One region of the Azospira sp. genome, then DNA from elsewhere that is predicted to be linked to it. Evidence: predicted binding sites of a transcription regulator. Region 1 holds the regulator's gene; each other region holds the start of a gene.
What was found. The regulator FliA, encoded in region 1, starts transcription of late flagellar genes. The targets are predictions, from matches to a motif close to CTAAAGTTNNNNNNNNNNNNGCCGNTA.
Positions count from the first base shown of each region.

Region 1 (5,005 bases):
CAAACCTTGAATCGTAGCGGGGAAGCCCGTAACGTCGTGCTCAGAAGTGCGGGTCTGGAAAACGACCGCCCGGGCGTAGAGGCCTGGATTCGGGGCAACCCGAAGGATCTCGCCGTTCAGCAATTGTGGAACAGCCTCAAAGTCGCCGTGGTGGAAGCCAGGGAACTCAACCTGCTGAATGGAAAGCTGATTGCCATGCGCCTGCAGCACAACCAGCAGACCCTGAGCGCTTTGCTGTCCACCTCCGCCACTCCCCAGAGCAATCTCTACGGCCCCGACGGTCAACCGACCCAACTAAGTGGCCGGCGCATCATCGACGCCGCCTGAACCTCCGGTTCCGGGCTCCCCGTTCCCGGAGCCCCCCCCTGCCCTCCCGTTTTACTTTACTACTCCAAGGCCCCTCTATCTGGCAGGAGTCGCGATGCCCGCTGGCGAAGCAGGAGGAACACCGGCCGGCGGCGCCATGGGCGCCTGAGGAGTCGGAGCGACCACGGCAGGTTTTTCCGGCAGCATGGAATCAATCAGGATGCTGACCCGCCGGTTCCGGGCCCGCCCTTCCACCGTCTCATTCATCTCGACCGGCCGGGTTTCGCCGTAACCGATGGCTGTCAGATGGGTAGGAGCGACTCCGGCATCGACAAACAACCGCAGCACCGTGGTGGCCCGCACCGCGGACAACTCCCAGTTAGACGGGAATTGGGCGGTCCGGATGGGGATGTTGTCGGTATGTCCTTCGATGGTGATGGGGAAATCGGTCGGCGCCAGTACCTCACCGACCGCCCGCATGGCCCGGATGGAGGTCTGTTCCAGCTGGGCCTGACCTGGGGCGAAGAGAATGCTGTCGTTGATTTCGATAGTGACGCCACGGGCCGTTTCCAGCACCCTGACCTTGCCCTGCTGCACCAGGGGCGCCAGGACGGCAAAAATGTCCTTGGCCACATTGCGCATCTTGTCCCGTTGCTGCTGTTTGGCCTCGACGACCTTGGGATCCTCCTTCACCACGATCTGCTTGACCACACTGTCCGGCGTCCGCTTGGGCACGACCGTGATGGCGCCCCCATCGACGATGGAGGGGTTCTTGAAGGCAGTGATCAGGGAATCCGATAGCACCCGGTACTTGCCCTCGTTCACCGACGAGATGGCGTACATCACCACGAAGAAGGCAAACAGCAGGGTAATGAAGTCGGCGTAGGAAACGAGCCAGCGCTCCAGATTCTCATGCTCGTCCGCGTGCTTTTTATTGCGGCGTCCCATGGGATCAGCTCACGTAACCCTGGAGGCGGCTCTCGATGATGCGCGGGTTGTCGCCGTTGGCGATGCCGACCAGGCCATCCACCAGCATTTCCCGCAGGGTCACCAGGCGGGCAATATGAGCCTTCAGTTTGGTGGACATGGGAATCAGCACCAGGTTGGCCATGCCGACGCCGTAAATGGTGGCCACGAAGGCGACGGCGATACCGGCCCCCAACTTGGAGGGATCGGACAGGTTCTCCATCACGTGGATCAGACCCATCACCGCGCCGATAATGCCGATGGTGGGAGAGAAACCGCCGGCGGATTCCCAGAACTTGGCACCGGCCTTCAGTTCCTCTTCATAGGTGCCGATTTCCACCTCCAGCACCTCCCGCAGACGTTCCGGCTCCGCACCGTCCACCAGCAGTTGCAACCCTTTCTGGATAAACGGATCGCGCAACTGGGCGATGAATCCCTCCAGGGCCAGCAGGCCCTCGCGCCGGGAGACATGACTCCAGTCGGAAATGCTGTTGATCATCCAGGCGTGATTGACCGCCGGCGGCACCCACACCCACTTGAGCATCTTGAAAGCCCGGACCACGGTGGATACGGGACTCTGCAGCAGGACGGCACCGAAGGTCCCCCCCAGCACGATCATGGCGGCGGTGGGCTGCAGCAGGGAGCCGAGGTGCCCGCCTTCGAGAATCTGCCCCCCGATGATGGCACCAAGCCCCAGGAGCAAACCGATAATGCTTATGCTATCCATGGCGTTTTTTCTTCTTTCCTGAAGTCTCACCCAGAACCTTGGCCCGCAAGCGGGCGATGGCCTGACTATGCAGCTGACAGACGCGGGACTCGGTCACCCCCATGACTTCGCCGATTTCCCGCAGATTGAGGTCCTGCTCATAGTAGAGGGCCATCATCAATTTTTCCCGTTCCGGCAACTCGCCGATGGAAGCCACCAGGGTCTGCCGCAGGCTCTGCTCCTCGAGCAGGCGCAGGGGATCGGCATCGTGATCCGTCAGGTGGCGCTCCAGGAAGCCCTCCTCGCCCTCTTCGGTGAAGTCCTCGAAATAGAGCAGTTGGTGGCCCCGGGCTTCGCCCAGCATTTTCTGGTAATCGGCCAGGGACATGTCCATGGCTTCGGCCAACTCTTTTTCCGTGGGAACACGGCCGTGCTCCTGTTCGAGTTGGGTGATGGCTTGTTCGATGCGGCGCAGGTCCCGGCGCAATCCCCGGGGCAGCCAGTCGTTCTCCCGCAGGCCATCCAGCATGGCCCCCCGGATGCGCTGCGCCGCGTAGGTCTCGAACTGGGCGCCGTGCCCGGTCTCGAACCGGTTCATGGCATCCAGCAGACCGATCATCCCGTTCTGCACCAAATCCTCCACCTGCACACTGGACGGCAGGCGTGCCATCAGGTGGTAAGCGATGCGCTTGACGAGAGGAGCGAAGCGCTGGACGAGCTGTTCCTTGTCGAGCTGACCAGCGGCGTTATACATATGTCGGTTGGGCTATCCGGCGTGGATAGGGCTCGGCGTAATGCGTTGGCTCAAGTGTAGCAGCTGTTGCACGAATTGTTCGAGTCCGCCCCCTTCCCTACCCGACTGGGGCCAGTGCAGCATGTCGGCCGCCAGGCCGCGCAGGCTGCGGGCCGCCGGACTGTCCGGGAACGCCGTGACCACGGGCTGGGCGAGTCGGGACGACTGGCGCAGGGCATCGTCCAGGGGGATGCAGCCGCTGTAGTCCAGGCTGACGTGCAGGCGCTGGCTGGCAACCTGGGCGATGTTGTCGAAAATCGCTTCCGCATCGGCGGCGGCCTTGACCTTGTTCACCAGGATGCGGAAGTCGCGCCGGGCGTAGCCGGTGCTCATTTTCTTGATCAGGGCATAGGCCTCGGTGATGGCGGAGCCGGTGGCAGAGAGCACGATCACCGTTTCCTGGGCCGCCAGGCCAAGAGGCGAGAAACCCAGGGGATGATCCACCGCCGTATCCACCAGGATGACGTCGGCCGGATGCTCCATCTCCGCCAGGCCTTCCACCAGGGCCTGCTTCTGGGCCAGGGAAAAACGGGAAAGCTTCTTCACGGCCCGGGCCGCCGGCAGCAGGCGCACGCCGGCACCAGCGGCGAGCAGCACCTCTTCCAGGGGCTTTTCCCGGTTCACCACATGCACCAGGTCATAACGGGCCGGCACGCCGAACAGGGCGGCCTGGTTATCGGCGCCGGTATTCTCGTCCAGGATCAGGACTTCCTTGCCCTGGCGCGCCAGGGCGGCCGCCAGGTTGGCCACGGCCACGCTTTTGCCGACGCCTTCGCAGCCGGCGGCAAAACTCACCACCCGCAGTTGCTCGCGCCCGAACAGGCGGCGCAAGCCGGCCGCCTGGTCACCCCGGAATTCAGCCACGACGGCCTCCATAGGTGCCGGTCAGGCCCGCATTGGCCATCATCAGGGCCGGCTCGACGCCGGCATAGCGATGGGGAGAGGTTTCCGGCAGGTCCTTGAAGGCCCGGTGCAGCAGATAGGCCCGGTTAGGCAGGTGCAGATCTTCAGGCACGCGCTGGCCGTTGGAGACGTAGTGCAGCTTGAGGCCGTGGCGCATGATGGCATCCAGGGGCGTCGCCAGGCTGGCAGCTTCGTCCACCTTGGTCAGGATGCAGCCGGCCAGGTCTTCGCCCTGGTAGGCGGATATCACATCATCCAAAGTATCGCCGCGGCTGGTGGCCGACAGGCAGAGCAGGCGGCGCACGTCGCCGTTGGCGCCCATCAGCATGGAAATCTGCTCGGCCACCAGGCGGTCCTTCTGGCTCATGCCCATGGTGTCGATCAGCACCATGTGCTTGTGGGACAGTTCTTCCAGGGTATTGCGCAGATCGCCCACGTCCCGCACCAGATGCACGGAAACGCCGAGGATGCGGCCATAGATACGCAACTGCTCGTGAGCGCCGATCCGGTAGCCGTCGGTGGTGACCAGAGCCAGCTTGTCGGCACCGTGGCGCACCACGCAACGGGCGGCCAGCTTGGCGGTGGTGGTGGTCTTGCCGACCCCGGTGGGACCCACCAGGGCGTACACGCCGCCCCGGTCGATGATGTCGTTGTCGTTGCCGATGGTCAGCAGGGAACGGTCGGCGGCACCCTTGATCCAGGCCTGGGCCTGGGAGGCATCCAGTTCGGCAGGCAGTTCGGCCAGCAGTTCGCGGGAAAACTGGGGGGAGAAGCCGGCATCCAGCATCTGGCGCAGCATGTCCGTCTTCACCGGCTCCATGCGGGCGGTCTCGCCCCAGGCGAAACCGGCCATGTGCTGCTCGACGATTTTGCGCAGGGCGCGGATCTCTTCCATCATGACCGCAGCCGGGATTTCCTCTTCCTCGCGCACCGCACGGGTAGCGCCGGAGCGGGCGGCCATCTCGGGACGGGGCGCCAGACGCTGAGCCGGGCGGGCGACGGCCGGGATGGGGCCACTGGCGGGGTTTGCAGCGGCACCACGCTGGGAAGGCTGCATTTCTGCGGCTCGGGGAGCAGGGGCAGGCCGGGCCGGCGCCGCAGCTGGTGCAGGGCGGGAGGCGCTGGAGAGGCTGACCTTGTAGTCCTCCACCGCCACCTCGTCCCGGGAGGGGCCGGGCACGATCATGGCCATGTCGCGGGAAGCGACCGCCATGATTTCCACGCCGCCGGGAACGCCCCGGTTGGAGAGGATGATGGCGTCGGGACCCAAGGTCTCTTTGACCTTACGCAGGGCTTCCCGGGCATTTACGGCGATGAATTTTTTGACGTTC
Region 1 covers NZ_JAOTRW010000004.1:45,395-50,399, forward strand. Annotated here, with positions in the region: gene OEL49_RS06095 (flagella synthesis protein FlgN) at 1-327, shown strand, start outside; gene motD (flagellar motor protein MotD) at 403-1,254, opposite strand; gene OEL49_RS06105 (flagellar motor protein) at 1,259-1,999, opposite strand; gene OEL49_RS06110 (RNA polymerase sigma factor FliA) at 1,992-2,732, opposite strand; gene OEL49_RS06115 (MinD/ParA family ATP-binding protein) at 2,745-3,635, opposite strand; gene flhF (flagellar biosynthesis protein FlhF) at 3,628-5,005, opposite strand, start outside; gene flhA (flagellar biosynthesis protein FlhA) at 5,004-5,005, opposite strand, start outside.

Region 2 (5,005 bases), on a different contig from region 1:
CCGGCAATCTTTGCCGGGTCATTGAAAACGTTCTGCAGTTGATAAATGACCGAGGTGGCCGAGTTGTCGGCTTCAAGGGTGCCACCCTTCTGGTGTTGGCTGTTTACGGTGCTGGCCAGCTTGTTATAGGCGGAAATGAAGTCATTGATTTTCTTGGTGATGGCTTCGGTATCCCGTGCAACCGTCAGGTTGACCGTTTTGGTGCTATCGGCGCTGGCCAGATTAAGGGTGACCCCATCCACTACATCGGTAATGGTATTGGTGGAGCGCTCAACCTCCAGGCCATTGAGCGACAGCTTTGCGTTCTTTGCATCCTGGGTCTGGGTAAATCCACCCAAGGCAGTTTCCAGTGCCGCATCAATGGAAACGGCGTTATCCACGCCTTGTTTCGTGGATGCAATCACCAGCTTATATTGGGGGGCTGCCGAGGTGCCGGCATTGATGACGCTGGCTTTGGCGAGGGACTGGGTGGCGGTCTTGCCGCTTTCCGTCACTGTCGCCGCGTTGATCTTGTCGCGGATGGTCTCCAGCGAGTCGCTGGCCGTCAGGGCGATATCAAAGCTTTTGCCACCAGCAGACAAAGTGAACGTTCCATCTGCGCCGACTGCGGCTTTGGAGTCAGTCTGGGCGGCAGATGCCCGCACACCGGCCTGTGCCAGTTGAGAAATCTTTATGTCGTAGCTACCCGGGGTGGCCGTATTGGTAGCAGTTGCATTCAGAAGAGAGGTATTGGAAGACGTAGCCTTGGCTGCGGCAAAGTCCATGTCCAGCTTCAGGCCAGAGACAGCGGTCTTGAATGCATCCAAATCGCTCTTGACCTTGCCAAAGGCGCTCAACTGATCGTTGAACGTCTGCTTCTTGGCAGTAAGCGAGTTGAGCGGCTGACGCTCAAGCTGAAGTAGCTGGCTTACCAGGCTGTTGACGTCGAGTCCTGAACCAATACCTGCGCTTGAAATGCCCATGTTCGTTCTCCGTTATGCCGCAACACTGAAATGTACTTAAACACGCTCCTTGATCAACAGGCCTTGCAGTTCATCAAGTCGCTTTGCGATAACAAGCATTTCCTGTGCCGGAATCTGGCGAATCACTTCCTTGGTTTTTACATCAATCAGCTTGACCACGCTCGTACCCGTCGCGTCATCGATCGAGAACTGCAAGTCGCTGCGTAAGCCGGCTACGGTTTGATTAGCGCGATGGGTTGCCTCCTGCAGGGCATCCTTTTCTTCGACCGGCTTTTGTTTTTCCTGCTCAGAGATACCAGTGTTCTTCGTGGTGCTGACAGAGGATACATCGGCGGTGGGAATGTCGCGTTTGACAGCAACGGCATCACCAGTTGCGCGGTTGGTTGCCTGGGAGGGGTAGGCAGGGGGTCCGCTGCTATTCAAAGGTTGGATAGTCATTTCCAGCTCCTCTACACGGCATAGCCGGAGTGGCTTCGAGCCAAGCTCGCCGCCACTCCGGCTAAATACTGCTAGCTACTTTACGCGGCTTAGCGCAGGAGGGTCAGCGCACCCTGGGGCACGGTGTTCGCCTGGGCCAGAATTGCCGTACCAGCTTGTTGCAGAATCTGGTTACGGGTCAGCTGGGCGGTTTCTGCAGCGAAGTCGGCGTCGATCAGGCGGCTCTTGGAAGCGCTGAGGTTTTCCACATAGTTTTGCAGGTTGGACACCACGGCTTCGAAGCGGTTTTGCACGGAACCGAAAGTTGCGCGGATGTTGGCGATCTGAGCGATGTCGGCGTCGAGCTTGTTGATTGCAGCAGAGGCGCCGCCGGAAGTCGTCACATTGACGGTACCGGTTGCAGTCAGGGTGCCGCTGTATGCGTTCAGGCCGGCTGCACCGTTCTGCGCCAGGTTGGAGGTATCCACGCTCACTTGGTTGTCGGCAGAACCGCTGAAGCCGACCTGGAAGGTGATGGTGGAGGCGCCGGACAGCAGCTTGGTGCCGTTGAACTCGGTGGTCTGAACGATACGGCTGATTTCCTGAGTCAGCTGGTCCACTTCCTTCTGCAGCTGGCTACGGTTGGTGTCGCTGATGGAGCCGTTGGAGGCTTGCACGGAGATTTCACGAATCCGCTGCAGGTTGTTGGCGATCTGGCCCAGGGCGCCTTCAGCCGTTTGACCGACGGAAATACCGTCGTTGGCGTTGCGGATGGACTGGTTGCCACCGCGGATGGCGCTGGTCAGACCTTCTGCAATAGCGGAACCAGCGGCATCGTCCTTAGCGCTGTTCACACGCAGACCGGAGGACAGGCGCTGGAGAGAAACGGACAGGGATTGGTTGGAAGTCGCCAGGTTCCGCTGTGCGTTCAGGGACGAAATATTGGTGTTGACGATCAAAGCCATGATTATCTCCTTGGTTCCATTGATTATTTACCACTTCGGGTAAAACTTCGGTGGCGAAGCCCGCCGCCTTTGAATCAATTATCGGAGCCGGGGAAGATAACTTTAGGTCTTTTTTTCGAAAACTTTTTTTGCGTGCCTTAAAAAGAAAGAGGCACCCCTCCCGTCTCGCCCCATGCGCCCGTTGCAGGCCCATGAGGGGGGGAAAGGTGCCGCAAATATACTGGTAAGTAGCTGGTCAGCGCATTACTTCAAGAGGGTCAGTGCGCTTTGGGGAACGGTATTGGCTTGAGCCAGGATCGCGGTGCCTGCCTGCTGCAGAATCTGATTGCGAGTCAGTTGGGCGGATTCTGCGGCAAAGTCCGTATCCATGATGCGGCTCTTGGAGGCGCTGAGGTTTTCCACGTAGTTCTGCAGATTGGCGATCACGGCCTCGAAGCGGTTCTGCACGGCACCATAGGTGGAGCGCAGATTGGCGACCTGGGCGATGTCGAAGTCCAGCTTGGACAGGGCAGCGGAGGCGCCAGCGGAGGTGGTGACGTTGATGGTGCCGGTTGCCGTCAGGCCGGCACTGTAGCTGTTCATGCCAGCGGATCCGGCAGCGGTCTGGGCCAGGTTGGTGGTGCTGATGGCCACCTGGTTGTCCGTGGAGCCGCTGTAGCCGATCTGGAAAGTGATGGTGGAAGCGCCGGACAGCAGCTTGGTGCCGTTGAACTCGGTGGTCTGAACGATACGGCTGATTTCCTGGGTCAGCTGATCCACTTCTTTTTGCAGCTGGCTGCGGTTGCTGTTGCTGATGGAACCGTTGGCTGCCTGCACGGAGATTTCACGAATCCGCTGCAGGTTGTTGGCGATCTGCCCCAGGGCGCCTTCGGCCGTTTGACCGACGGAAATACCGTCGTTGGCGTTGCGGATGGCCTGGGTGTTGCCGCGGACGCCGCTGGTGATGCTTTCTGCCACGGCAAGGCCGGCTGCATCGTCTTTGGCGCTGTTAACCCGCAGGCCGGAAGACAGGCGTTGCAGGGACAGGCCGAGGGCGGCGTTGGAGTTGCTCAAATTGCGTTGCGCGTTGAGCGACGCAATATTGGTGTTGACGATGAGTGCCATATTTAGCTCCTTACCAGAGGGCAAAATTGTTTGATACGGCTAATGCCCTGCTGGGCAATGCCGTTCTGGCTCTCTTAAAGCAACTGGTGTGCCACGTTTCTCAAGAGGGCCGGCAAGGAGTTTTCTGCGGGCCGGAAAGGCCCGTGGATTGCGGGTCTTTACATATCCTGCATTTTTGGGCGGGCGTTCCCGGCGAGACTTTCCAAATCCCGGCGAACGCTTTGCAGAACCGGCAACCATTGCCCCGGCATTTTTTGCCGGTACAGTTTGAGGCTGGGATACCAGGGGCTGTCTTGCCGCTCCTGGAGCCAGCGCCAGTCTGCATCCCGTGGCAGGAGCAGCCAGGCTGGTCGTCCCAAAGCCCCGGCAAGGTGGATGATGGCCGTGTCTACCGAAATCACCAGATCCAACTGGCTGACAATGGCTGCCGTGTCGGCAAAATCCCGGATGCCTGCCGTGACGTCCCGCAAACCTTGGGGAAGCTCGGCGGCCGGTAGTTGCAGGCTGATGAATTCAACCCCCGGTGCCGCCAGTAATTCGGCCAATTGGGCCAGGGGGCACGAGCGTTGGTGGTCATTGCGATGCCGGGGATTGCCTGCCCAGGCCAGGCCGACCCGGAAACGGCTTCGGGGGCCGAGCATGTCTTGCCAGTGGCGCACACGCGCTGCCTCAAGCGGCAGATAGGGAATGGGACCCGGCAGGTCGGCCAGACCGATGTGCAGCAGGTGGGGCAGGCTCATCAGCGGCAGATAGCACTGGCAGCCCCACGCATCAGCCGGCAGTTCCCCTGTCTGAGGGACCAGGTGGTCGATACCGGCAACGCCCTGGAGCAGGGGAATGAGGGAGGGCTGGCACTCCAGCGTGACTTTGGCGCCCCGGCGCTGCAGTTCCGGGGCAAAGCGAACGAACTGCAGCGTATCTCCCAGGCCTTGTTCGGCTCTGAGCAGCAGGTGCTTGCCGGCCAGATCTTCCCCTTGCCAGCGGGGCAGGGTTGCCGCAAAACGGGTACGGGTACCGGCTGCCGCCCCCCATTCATATTCCTGCCAGCCGGCCTCCAGTTGGCCGAGGGCGAGCAGGGACATGGCGTAGTTCCAGTGGGCCAGGGCATAGTCGGGCGCCAGGGCGATCGCCTGGCGCTGGGCTTCCAGTGCTTCCTGATACAGCCCCATGGATTTCAGGACGTTGCCCAGATTGGTCCAGGTGACTGCGGACCGGGGTACCAGGGCGGCCGCCCGCCGACACTGCTCCAGCGCTTCTGCCGTGCGTCCCCGGGCCTGAAGCACAGTGCTCAGATTGGTCATGGCATCTGCGTGCTGCGGTGCCAGGCGCAGGGCCTGGAGGAAGGCCTGCTCGGCCTCCGCCAGCTTATTCTGATCGAGTAGGATCAGGCCCAGGTTGTTGTGCAGGTTGGGCGTGTCCGGTGCCAGGAGCAGGGCGTTGCGCAGCGACAGTTCGGCCCCTTCGTACTGGCCCAACTGACGGAATATCTGGCCCAGATTGTCATAGGCCAGGGCGTTGCCCGGTTCCAGCTCCACCTGGCGCAGGGTCAGTTGCAGG
Region 2 covers NZ_JAOTRW010000014.1:7,041-12,045, forward strand. Annotated here, with positions in the region: gene fliD (flagellar filament capping protein FliD) at 1-962, opposite strand, end outside; gene OEL49_RS17225 (flagellar protein FlaG) at 999-1,400, opposite strand; gene OEL49_RS17230 (flagellin) at 1,490-2,344, opposite strand; gene OEL49_RS17235 (flagellin) at 2,588-3,448, opposite strand; gene OEL49_RS17240 (tetratricopeptide repeat-containing glycosyltransferase family protein) at 3,607-5,005, opposite strand, start outside.
Region 2: a site for FliA is predicted at 2,424-2,450, ahead of OEL49_RS17230 (flagellin). Genes of this name have one in related genera too.

Region 3 (5,005 bases), on a different contig from region 1:
TTCGAAGCCGCCGTGGCCGGTGGCATCCCCATCATCAAGGCCCTGCGCGAAGGCCTCTCCGCCAACCGCATCGAGTGGGTGGCCGGCATCATCAACGGCACCACCAACTTCATCCTCTCCGAGATGCGCGACAAGGGCCTGTCCTTTGCCGACGTGCTGAAGGAAGCCCAGCGCCTGGGTTACGCCGAAGCCGACCCCACCTTCGACGTGGAAGGCGTGGACGCGGCCCACAAACTGACCATCATGTCCGCCATCGCCTTCGGCATCCCCATGAGTTTCGACAAGGCCCACGTGGAAGGCATCACCAAGCTGGACGCCATCGACATCAAGTACGCCGAGCAGCTGGGCTACCGCATCAAGCTGCTGGGCGTGACCAAGCGCACCCCGGAAGGCGTGGAACTGCGCGTGCATCCCACCCTGATCCCGGAAAAGCGCCTCATCGCCAATGTGGAAGGCGCCATGAACGCCGTTCTGGTGAAGGGCGACGCCGTCGGCGCCACCCTCTACTACGGCAAGGGCGCCGGTGCCGAGCCCACCGCTTCCGCCGTCATCGCCGACCTGGTGGATGTCACCCGCCTGCATACCTCCGATCCGGAACACCGGGTGCCCCACCTGGCCTTCCAGCCGGACGCCGTGGTGGACCTGCCGATCCTGCCCCTGGCCGAAGTGCAGACCGCCTACTACCTGCGCCTGCGGGTGGAAGACAAGCCCGGCGTGCTGGCCGACATCACCCGCATCCTGGCCGACCAGTCCATCTCCATCGACGCCATGATCCAGAAGGAGCCGGGCGAGGGCGAAGTGCAGACCGACATCATCCTGCTCACCCACCAGACCCGGGAAAAGAGCGTGGACGCGGCCATCGCCAAGATCGAAGCCCTGGCCGCCGTGCAGGGCAAGGTCACCCGCCTGCGCCTGGAAGAACTGCAGTAAGCCGCACCGCGCAGCCCTGACGGGCTGCGATGCAGCTAGGACGGGCATCTTCAGCCTGCCATCCCGGAAATGTCCGCCCCGTGCGGGTCTCCAGGATGGTGCGGTGAAGGTGCCCGTCCTTTTCCTTTGGCAGGATGGGGCAAAAGGCCTTGGCCGCCTCAGGGGTTTTGCCTGTCTGGATCAAAGACGGAGTGGTGCCGCCTGGACACAATGGGCGCTCCTGTTTTTACTCCGATCCCTGCGAGGACATCCATGCACGCCTGCGACCAACCCACTCCCCTGGCCCTCTATCCCTTCGACGCCCGGGGCGTTGCCAAGCGCTTCCGCCACGCCGCCATCTTCGGCGCCTTCGACGCCCTGTTTCCCGGCGAGACCATGCGCTTCTGCAACGACCACGACCCCCTGCCGCTGCTGGACCAGCTGCTTACCCGCTACGGCGACGGCATCTCCATCGCCTACGTGCAGCGCGAGCCGGGCGCCATCGTCATCGACTTCACCAAGCAGGGTTGAGGCAGCGCGCCGGCCAGCCCGGCGCCGCCCGATCCCACCAGGCCGGCCTTGCGCCGGCCTTTTTTTATCGCAACAGGCGAAGGGCGGTGGAAGGGGCGGTGTTGGCTTGGCCGAGAACTGCTGTTCCGGCCTGTTGCAGGATTTGATTGCGGGTCAGCCGGGCGGTCTCTTCGGCAAAATCCGCATCGGTGATGCGGCTGCGGGCGGCGCTGGTGTTTTCCACATAGGCCTGCACATTGGCCACCACCGCTTCGAAGCGGTTCTGCACCGAGCCGAAGGTGGCCCGCAGGTTGGCGATCTTGGCGATGTCCGCATCGACACTGACGACCGCCGCCGCTGCCAGGGCCTGGTTGGTGATGTTGATGGTGCCGGTGGCGGTCATGCTCTGGTAGTAGGAATACAGACCGGTGCCGGCGCCTACCCAGCCGTAACCTGCAGCGGCGTTGGCGGCGGCATTGTTCACTGCCGCCAGGACGACTGCCGGTTTGGCGCCCGCATTGGCGTTATAGGCGGCTTCGGCGGCCTGGTAGGTGGCCCAGGCCGCATTCTGGGCCGGGCTGCCGCTGGTGAAGCCGCTGACGTTGTAGGTGTTGCTGCCCACCGTGGTGGTGAGTCCGCTGGTGACGAATTTGCGCAGGGCCTGGTCGGCGGCGGTGATGGCGGCCAGGGGCGAGCTGCCGCCCTGGACGGCGCCGAGGATGGCACTGGAGGCCTTGGCCGCCGGACTGGGACTGCCCAGGGATTGGGCCAGGTCCGTGGTGCTGACCTGGATGCGGTTGTCGCCGCTGCCGCTGTAGCCCACCTGGAAGGTCAGGGTGGAGGCGCCGGAGAGCAGGCGGGAGCCGTTGAAATCCGTGGTCTGCACGGTGCGGCTGATTTCCTGGGTCAGCTGGTCCACTTCCTTTTGCAGCTGGGAGCGGTTGCTGTCCACCATGGAGCCGTTGGCCGCCTGGATGGCGATTTCCCGGATGCGTTGCAGGTTGCCGCTGATCTGACCCAGGGCCGACTCGGCCACCTGGCTCAGGGAAATGCCGTCGTTGGCGTTGCGCACCGCCTGGTTGCCGCCGCGGATGATGGTGCTGAGGCCCTCGGCGATGGCCATGCCGGCGGCGTCGTCCTTGGCGCTGTTGATGCGCAGGCCCGATGACAGGCGCTGCAGCGATTGGGCGAGGGTCCCGGACGAGCGCGCCAGGTTCTGCTGCACGGTCTGTGCGAGAACGTTGGTGTTAATGATCAGCGGCATCGGGCGTTCGTACCATCGGGATGGGCGGCTATTCCGTACTTTTTGCGGAGCAAGGGGCTACCCATCCCTATCGGCCTTGGGCCCGCCAACTTGAGGGTGTTGCCCGTATTCGTCCTTACGTTATGCCCTTGGGGCGCCAGGCTTCGGCAAGGGGAGCGGCCGTGGTATCCTTCGGCCCTTCCTTAAGTCCTTGAACGTCCCGGATTTTCCATGCGCTATCTGTCTACCCGCGGTGATGCAGCCTCCTCCCCGACCCAGTCCTTCTGCGACATCCTCCTCGGCGGCCTGGCCCCCGATGGCGGCCTCTACCTGCCGGAAACCTATCCCCAGGTGAGCCGGGCCGAGCTGGATGCCTGGCGTCAGCTGTCCTACGCCGAGCTGGCCTTTGCCGTGCTGTCCAAGTTCATCGACGACATTCCCCCGGCCGACCTCAAGGCCATCTGCGACAAGACCTACACCGCCCAGGTCTATTGCCATGCCCGTCCCGGCGACAACGCCGCCGATGTGACCCCCATCCACTGGCTGGAGCAGGGCAAGCTGGCCCTGCAGGAACTGTCCAACGGCCCCACCCTGGCCTTCAAGGACATGGCCATGCAGCTCTTGGGCAACCTTTTCGAGTACGTGCTGGCCAAGCGCGGCGAAGAGATCAACATTCTCGGCGCCACCTCCGGCGACACCGGTTCCGCCGCCGAATACGCCATGCGCGGCAAGAAGGGCGTGCGTGTCTTCATGCTCTCCCCGGACGGCAAGATGAGCGCCTTCCAGCGGGCCCAGATGTATTCCCTGCAGGACGAGAACATCCACAACATCGCTGTGCGCGGCATGTTCGACGACGCCCAGGACATCGTGAAGGCCGTCTCCAACGACGCCGCCTTCAAGGCCAAGTACAAGATCGGCGCCGTCAATTCCATCAACTGGGCCCGGGTTGCCGCCCAGATCGTCTATTACTTCAAGGGCTACTTCGGCGCCACCGAGAACAACGACCAGCAGGTGGCCTTCTGCGTGCCTTCCGGCAACTTCGGCAACATCTGCGCCGGCCACATCGCCCGCATGATGGGCCTGCCCATCGGCAAGCTGATCCTGGCCACCAACGAAAACAACGTGCTGGACGAGTTCTTCAAAACCGGCGTCTATCGTCCCCGCAAGACCGCCGAGACCTTCGTCACCTCCAGCCCCTCCATGGACATTTCCAAGGCCTCCAACTTCGAGCGTTTCGTCTTCGATCTGGTGGGTCGCGACCCGGCCAAGGTGCGGGAACTGTGGGCCCAGGTGGATGCGGGCAATGCCTTCGATCTGCGCGGCACCCCCTACATGGACAAGCTGGCCGGCTTCGCCTTCGTCTCCGGCGCCAGCAGCCATGCCGACCGCCTGGCCACCATCCAGTCCTGTTGGCAGACCTATGGTGTGATGATCGACACCCACACCGCCGACGGCCTCAAGGTGGCCAAGGAAAATCCCGTCGCCGGCATGCCCACGGTGGTGCTGGAAACGGCCCTGCCGGCCAAGTTCGCCGAGACCATCCGGGAGGCCCTGGGCCGGGAACCGGAAGTGCCTGCCGATCTCCAAGGTCTGGAAAAGCTGCCCCAGCGCGTCGAGGTCATGGACCCGGACGTGAATGCGGTGAAGGCCTTCATCCAGGCCCGGGTCTGAGCAGGACCTGCCACTACCGAACGGGGCACCTGCGGGTGCCCTTTTCTTTGACGGAGCGATCAAGATGAGCCAACACGAAAAATTCTGGAGCGAGCGCTTCAGCGCCGCCGGCGAGGATTACCTTTTCGGCACCGCTCCCACCCGTTTTCTCGCCCTCCACGAATTCCTCCTGGGGGCGGGCAGCACCGCCCTGTCGGTGGCCGATGGTGAGGGGCGCAACAGCGTTTGGCTGGCGGAGCAGGGCCTGCAGGTGACGGCGGTGGAAGTGTCGCCGGTGGCGGTGGAGAAGGCGCGGCGCCTGGCCGCCGGCCGGGGCGTCCTGGTGGATTTCCAGGTGGCGGACCTGCTGGACTGGGCGTGGCCCGAGGCCGCCTACGACCTGGTGGTGGCCGTGTTCATCCAGTTCTCCAACCCGGAAGAGCGGCAACGGATTTTTGCCGGCCTGGCCCAGGCCTTGAAACCGGGCGGTCGCCTGCTGTTGCACGGCTATACCCCGAAGCAGCTGGAGTACCGCACCGGGGGCCCCAGTGCGGTAGAGAACCTGTACACGCCGGAACTGCTGCGCCAGGCCTTTGCCGGCCTGGAGATCGAGGAACTGCGGGAGTATGAGGCGGAACTGCATGAAGGCCAGGCCCATCGGGGCCGTTCGGCCCTGATTGACCTGGTGGCGAG
Region 3 covers NZ_JAOTRW010000012.1:32,053-37,057, reverse strand. Annotated here, with positions in the region: gene OEL49_RS16435 (homoserine dehydrogenase) at 1-930, shown strand, start outside; gene OEL49_RS16430 (DUF2249 domain-containing protein) at 1,183-1,440, shown strand; gene OEL49_RS16425 (flagellin) at 1,505-2,683, opposite strand; gene thrC (threonine synthase) at 2,894-4,333, shown strand; gene OEL49_RS16415 (class I SAM-dependent methyltransferase) at 4,398-5,005, shown strand, end outside.
Region 3: a site for FliA is predicted at 2,752-2,778, ahead of OEL49_RS16425 (flagellin). Genes of this name have one in related genera too.